One region of the Providencia sp. genome, then DNA from elsewhere that is predicted to be linked to it. Evidence: predicted binding sites of a transcription regulator. Region 1 holds the regulator's gene; the other holds the start of a gene.

Region 1 (3,579 bases):
GGATGGCGCAGACGAGGCCGCTAGGCAATCCTTGGTTATCCATTAAAGTAATAATATTAGGTTCAGCGCCAGAGGTTATTACGCTGGTATTGAGGTAAGCCAGCAAAGAGCTGGATTCATTGAGAACGGAAACGGAATCGTGGTTTCCACTTAAAATAACCAACTGGCATCCAGTTTTTTGTAAATCGACGATAAATTTATTATAGAGTTCTCGTGCATAGCTCGGCGGTGAGCCAGTATCAAAAATATCCCCTGCGACAATCACTGCGCTAACCTGATGGAGCGTAACTTGTTCAATAAGCCAATTTAAAAAACATTGATGTTCAGCGGCACGACTTTTAGTGAAAAAATATTGGCCAAGGTGCCAGTCAGAAGTGTGGATCATGCGCATGAGCTATCATTCCTTGTGATTGTGCCATTTTATTAGTGAAGAGGACTCGATATTCTGTCGGTCAGTATACCTTATCGCGGTAATACGATGGAGTGTTATGCAATGGAAAATGATGCTGTGATGTGAATAAAGCCGTTAAAATTGTTATTACAGTAAGATAATTATTAGTCTGCAAATGGATGATAATTATATTGCGCTATGTGATTAATGTTTCACTTAGATGATCTTTTCCTGTAATTATTAGGTGGAATGTCAGTCATCACCGATAATAGTCATAATTCTGTCATAAAAGTGACGCATAATGCGTTCACATTAAAAATATCTTCTTATTTACAGGAACAATCATGGCAAGACGCATTCTAGTTGTTGAAGATGAGACGCCCATCCGTGAAATGGTTTGTTTTGTATTGGAACAGAATGGTTTTCAGCCGATTGAAGCTGATGATTATGACTCTGCAATTGCGCAGCTTGTTGACCCGTTACCTGATTTAGTTTTACTCGATTGGATGATCCCAGGTGGCTCTGGCATTCAGGTTATTAAACATATGAAGCGTGATAGCGCAACTCGCGATGTCCCTGTCATGATGTTGACTGCCAGAGGTGAGGAAGAGGATCGCGTGAAAGGTTTAGAAGTGGGCGCGGATGATTTTTTAATCAAACCCTTTTCGCCAAAAGAATTGATTGCTCGCGTAAAAGCGATTTTACGCCGAATTTCGCCAATGGCGACAGAAGATATTATTGAAATGAATGGCTTGATGCTTGACCCAACCTCTCATCGTGTTACTTGTCGTGAAATTCCTATCGATATGGGACCAACCGAATATAAATTATTACATTTTTTTATGACTCATCCGGAGCGTGTTTATAGCCGTGAACAGCTATTAAATAATGTTTGGGGAGCCAATGTTTATGTTGAAGATAGAACCGTAGATGTTCATATTCGTCGTTTAAGAAAAGCACTGGAAACAGAAGGGCATGATAAAATGGTACAAACAGTACGTGGTACTGGATACCGTTTCTCTGTTCGTTACTGAGAATTCATTAGGGAGAGACCCAAGTGCTTGAACGTTTATCCATAAAACAGCTAATTTGGGGGCTGTTTTTATTTATTTTACCCGCACTCATATTATCAGTATTTATAGGCCATCTAGCATGGCTTTTAGTCATTTCTTTGCTAGCTGCATTATTTTGGCACGGGTATAACCTGCTAAAATTATCCTATTGGTTATGGTTAGATAAAAGCATGCTTCCACCCGCAGGTAAAGGGGGTTGGGAGCCAATATTTTATGGCATTTATCAAATGCAGCAACGTAACCGTAAACGTCGTCGTGAGCTAGGGCAGCTAATTAAGCGTTTTCGCAGCGGGGCTGAATCATTACCCGATGCGGTAGTGATGATGACAACGGAAGGTAATATTTTTTGGTGTAATCGCCATGCGCAGCATTTATTAGGTTTTCGTTGGCCTGAAGATAATGGGCAGCATATTTTTAATCTGTTGCGTTATCCTGATTTTAGCCGCTATTTTACGGTTAAGAGTTATGATCAAGCGCTGACAATTGAGCTTAACAGTGGTGAAATTGTCGAGTTTCGTATTTTGCCTTACACTGAGGGGCAGCTTTTAATGGTTGCCCGGGATGTGACGGAAAAACGACGATTAGAAAAGGCTCGTAGAGACTTTTTTGCTAACGTGAGTCATGAATTACGTACACCATTAACGGTCATTCAAGGGTATCTTGAAGTGATGGATGATCAAGAAGGGACCTCTGCGGTTAACAAAAAAGCCTTGAATGTGATGCAAGAGCAAGCTTATCGAATGGATAATCTGATCAAGCAGTTATTGCAGTTATCACGAATTGAAATCGCCCCTCATATTAATCTGGACGAACAAGTTAATATTCCCGTTATTCTTAAGATGATTGAACAAGAAGCGCTGAGTCTGAGTCACGGCCAGCACCAATTTGAGTTTAATGTTGATGAAAAATTACGCGTAAATGGCAATGAAGAGCAACTACGTAGTGCCGTTGCTAACCTTGTGTACAATGCCATTAACCACACACCTGAGGGAACTAAAATACGGGTTGATTGGCAGAAAACCAGTCATGGTGCTCGTTTTAGTGTCAGTGATAATGGCCCTGGTATCCCTACGGAGCATATATCGCGTTTGACGGAGCGTTTTTATCGAGTGGATAAAGCGCGTTCGCGCCAAGGTGGTGGTGGAACGGGGCTTGGATTAGCTATTGTGAAACATGCAGTTCAGCACCATAGCAGTCAACTCGTAATTACTAGTCAATTAGGTAAAGGTAGTGAATTTTCTTTTACACTCCCTCCTGTTTTAATTGTGTCTGATAAAAAAAGCTAAAACAGGGAAAATAATCACCTTATTAATATTAATCATAGGGTTAGTAAGGTGAATTTATCTGTGATATTTATTAAATTCGCAATTTATTTAATAATCGCGACATATTCTCCCTAAAACTATTTATATTTTTTTATCTTATCCTACCTTTTAATAAAAACGATGAGTGATAAAATGATTAAGTGATGATTTTTTAAACAAATCATATAACGGATATTCTAATTTTACTGACAGTAATCACTAGTTCTGAAAATTAGTTTGGTTGTTTATTCTTGTTTTGGGGTTTGCTATTGCCTTTTTGCCCTATAAAAGTTTTACTTGTCGTCAGTTATTGGCGGTTTTTTCTGTTTTTTAACGTTTCATTTCAAATGATTTAATAAATCATATATTTTATATTGTTAATGATATGTTTTATCAGAATTCTATCTCGTCATATAAATTTCAAAGGGTTGCTAGTTAAATACCCATATCTTTTTATTTTCGTTACTTAAAATTAACATAATATGGCTCATCGTTTATCATCAAGAGATATTATCGCGTTAGGTTTTATGACCTTTGCGTTATTTGTTGGAGCAGGAAATATCATTTTCCCTCCTATGGTTGGTTTGCAAGCAGGTGAACAAGTTTGGACGGCTGCACTTGGCTTTCTGGTTACTGGTGTCGGTCTTCCCGTTTTAACCATTATCGCACTGGCAAAAGTGGGTGGTGGTATTGAAGCGTTAAGTACTCCAGTAGGTAAAAAAGCCGGATTATTACTCGCTGTTGTCGCATACTTATCCGTCGGTCCATTATTCGCAACACCAAGAACCGCCACCGTATCGTATAAAGTCGG
Region 2 (3,579 bases), on a different contig from region 1:
CATTCAAGCAAAAAATATTGCTTTATTTCTCTCTTTTGATGGTGAAATTGATACAAGACCGCTCATCAATGCCTTGTGGCGGCAACAGAAAAATGTCTATCTTCCTGTATTACACCCTTTCAATGCGCATAATTTACTCTTTTTACAATATGCCCCTGAGACGCCTCTCGTTAAAAATCGTTTTAATATTGAAGAACCCCCTTTAGATGTTCGCTATGTTTTACCTCTTGAGCAGCTCGATATTATGATGATCCCGTTGGTTGCTTTTGATAATAAAGGTCAAAGATTGGGAATGGGAGGCGGGTTTTACGACAGAACGCTGGTGAATTGGCAAAAGAAAGGTTTTATCCCCATAGGACTTGCTCACGATTGCCAGCAAGTTGAAACGCTTCCCGTAGCACACTGGGATATACCGTTGCCGGAAATTATCACACCCCAAAAAATATGGCGCTGGTAATTTAGCGCCATATTCATTTCAAACTCATCAGTATTTATTAATACTATTACCGATACTAGAACAACAAACGTGCACGAATAGTACCCGGCAGTTCTTTTAATCTAATTAATACATCATCAGCTTGATTCGGTTTCTGAGTTAGAACATCAATGACGACATAGCCGACGTTACCTGTTGTGCGCAAGTATTGTCCGACAACATTAATATTATTATCCGTAAACACTTGGTTTATGCTATTCATCATACCAGGACGGTTTTCATGAATATGCAGTAAACGGTTAGTATCATCAGTGTGTACTGGCAGCGATACTTCAGGGAAATTAACCGCTGAAAGCGTTGAGCCGTTGTCAGAGTATTTTGCTAATTTGCTAGCAACTTCTAATCCAATATTTTCTTGAGCTTCTTCCGTTGAACCACCGATATGTGGCGTCAGAATCACATTGTCGAACTTAATCAGTTCAGACAAGAATGGGTCATTAGGATCTTTATTAGTCGCAGGTTCTGTTGGGAAAACATCCACAGCGGCACCTGATAAATGTTTACTTTCTAAAGCAGCGGCGAGAGCAGGGATATCAACGACCGTACCGCGAGCGGCATTAATAAAAATTGCGCCCGGCTTCATTCGATCAAACTGCTCTTTACCAATCATATTTTTAGTGCTTTGTGTTTCTGGCACATGCAAACTAACTACATCACTCATATTGAGTAACTCAGTTAATGAGCGCACTTGAGTGGCATTGCCTAAAGGTAACTTGTTTTCGATATCATAAAAATAGACATCCATCCCAATACCTTCGGCCAATATCCCCAATTGAGTACCAATATGACCATAACCGATAATACCTAAGCGCTTGCCACGTGCTTCAAAACAGCCTTTTGCTTGCTTGTCCCAAATACCGCGATGAGCTTGCATATTCGCTTCTGGAATACGACGTAACAAGAGCAGTAATTGCCCCAACACCATTTCAGCTACAGAACGTGTATTTGAAAACGGTGCGTTGAAAACAGGAATACCGCGTTTAGCCGCCGCATCTAATTCAACTTGGTTTGTTCCAATACAGAAACAACCCACTGCGACTAATTTTTCAGCTGCAGCAAAAATTTCTTCTGTTAAGTGAGTACGAGAACGAATACCAACAAAACGCGCATCTTTGATCGCTTCTTTTAATTCTTCGTCTGACAATGCGCCTTTATGATATTCGATGTTGGTGTAGCCTGCTGCCTTTAGATTATCAACTGCGCTTTGATGAACACCTTCTAGCAGTAAAAATTTAATTTTGTCTTTATGCAAAGATACCTTAACCATTTCCCCTACCCTATCGTGCTTAAAATTTATAACAGATGAATCTTCCGTGTACCAACATAACAAAAAACGGCGCAGTATCAATACAATCGTTTGCCTTGTACTCTCTAAAAAGTGCGAGGAAAAAGAAGTTAAACCACAGAAAATCAGGAGGGGTAACACAATATAAGGATTTTGCCTAAGTAATGCCCATTACTGTGACATATCTCACCAAAATAGGTTGTTATAAAAAAAATTAAAATAAATTTTAACTAGGTCATATCGATAAAACTAATTAGTAGTTTGATTTTCAAACGATAAAAAAATAAGCCAACTAATAAATTCATTAGCTGGCTTACATATTATTAGTTGATTTATATAATTTTATTTCAATAATTTGAAATTATAATTTAATAGTTTTCACGCCTTCTGAAGTACCCATTAAAACAACATCAGCACCACGATTTGCAAATAAACCTACTGTTACCACCCCTGCAATACCGTTAATTTTATTTTCTAACGCAACAGGATTAACAATATTTAAATTGTAAACATCTAAAATAACATTGCCGTTATCAGTTATTACGTTCTGGCGATATTCAGGTGTTCCGCCCATTTTAACGAGTTCACGCGCAACATAACTACGTGCCATCGGTATCACTTCAATAGGTAATGGAAATTTACCTAGCACATCAACTAATTTGGATTGATCAACAATACACACAAACGTTTTTGCGATAGCAGAAACAATTTTCTCACGAGTCAATGCCGCGCCACCGCCTTTGATCATATTCATATGATGGTCAACTTCATCTGCGCCATCAACGTATACATCCAATGAATCCACTTCATTGCAATCAAACACAGGAATACCCAGTGATTTTAATTTCTGTGTTGATGCCTCAGAACTGGATACTGCGCCTTCAATTTTATCTTTCATTGTTGCCAACGCATCAATGAAATGAGATGCCGTTGAACCTGTACCAACACCAACAATAGTGCCCGGTTTGACATATTCCAATGCTGCCCAGCCTACCGCTTTTTTCAATTCTTCCTGAGTCATGCTAGTACCTTTTGCTATTTAATTAAGTCGTCATTAAGTTCTATCAAACAATAGTATATACCGGACATGTTGTCAGTTGCAGTTTTGTTAGTGATGTTTGTGCTCTAGTTCTTGTGTTTTATCGAGTGTGGATAATAATTTCAGGTGTTATATGTAAAACTATGGCATAGTGCGCAATAGAATAACAAAAGGAGATTTCTCGATGAAGCGCCCTGATTACCGCGCGTTGCAAGCACTGGATGCCGTCATTCGTGAACGAGGTTTTGAACGTGCAGCCCAAAAACTTTGTATCACTCAATCTGCTGTTTCACAACGGATCAAACAGTTAGAGAACCTATTTGGGCAGCCACTGCTTGTTCGAACAGTACCGCCGCATCCAACGGAGCAAGGGCAAAAGCTATTAGCACTACTTCATCAAGTTGAATTATTAGAAGAACAATGGCTCGGAGATGAAAACGGTGGCTCAACCCCATTACTTTTATCACTTGCAGTCAACGCCGATAGTTTAGCAACTTGGTTTTTACCTGCACTGAATCCTGTATTAATCAATAGCCCTGTACGATTGAATATCCAAGTGGAAGATGAAACTCGCACTCAGGAACGATTAAGACGTGGTGAAGTTGTTGGCGCTATCAGTATCCAACCACAAGCGCTGCCAGGATGCTTAGTTGATAAGCTCGGCGCATTAGATTATATCTTTGTGGCCTCCCCAGGTTTTGCTGCGCAATATTTCCCCGAGGGTGTAACTCGCGCTTCCCTACTTAAAGCGCCGGCAGT

Evidence for each region. The regulator PhoB, encoded in region 1, activates phosphate uptake and scavenging genes when phosphate is short. The targets are predictions, from matches to a motif close to CTGTCATAAAACTGNCNNAT.
Region 2: a site for PhoB is predicted at 1,779-1,798, ahead of serA (phosphoglycerate dehydrogenase). Genes of this name have one in related genera too.

Annotation. Positions count from the first base shown of each region.
Region 1 covers NZ_JBQDNB010000001.1:276,503-280,081, reverse strand. Annotated here, with positions in the region: gene sbcD (exonuclease subunit SbcD) at 1-391, opposite strand, end outside; gene phoB (phosphate regulon transcriptional regulator PhoB) at 736-1,425, shown strand; gene phoR (phosphate regulon sensor histidine kinase PhoR) at 1,449-2,750, shown strand; gene brnQ (branched-chain amino acid transport system II carrier protein) at 3,251-3,579, shown strand, end outside.
Region 2 covers NZ_JBQDNB010000018.1:8,509-12,087, forward strand. Annotated here, with positions in the region: gene ACTH6U_RS13975 (5-formyltetrahydrofolate cyclo-ligase) at 1-457, shown strand, start outside; gene serA (phosphoglycerate dehydrogenase) at 513-1,763, opposite strand; gene rpiA (ribose-5-phosphate isomerase RpiA) at 2,143-2,802, opposite strand; gene ACTH6U_RS13990 (LysR family transcriptional regulator ArgP) at 3,005-3,579, shown strand, end outside.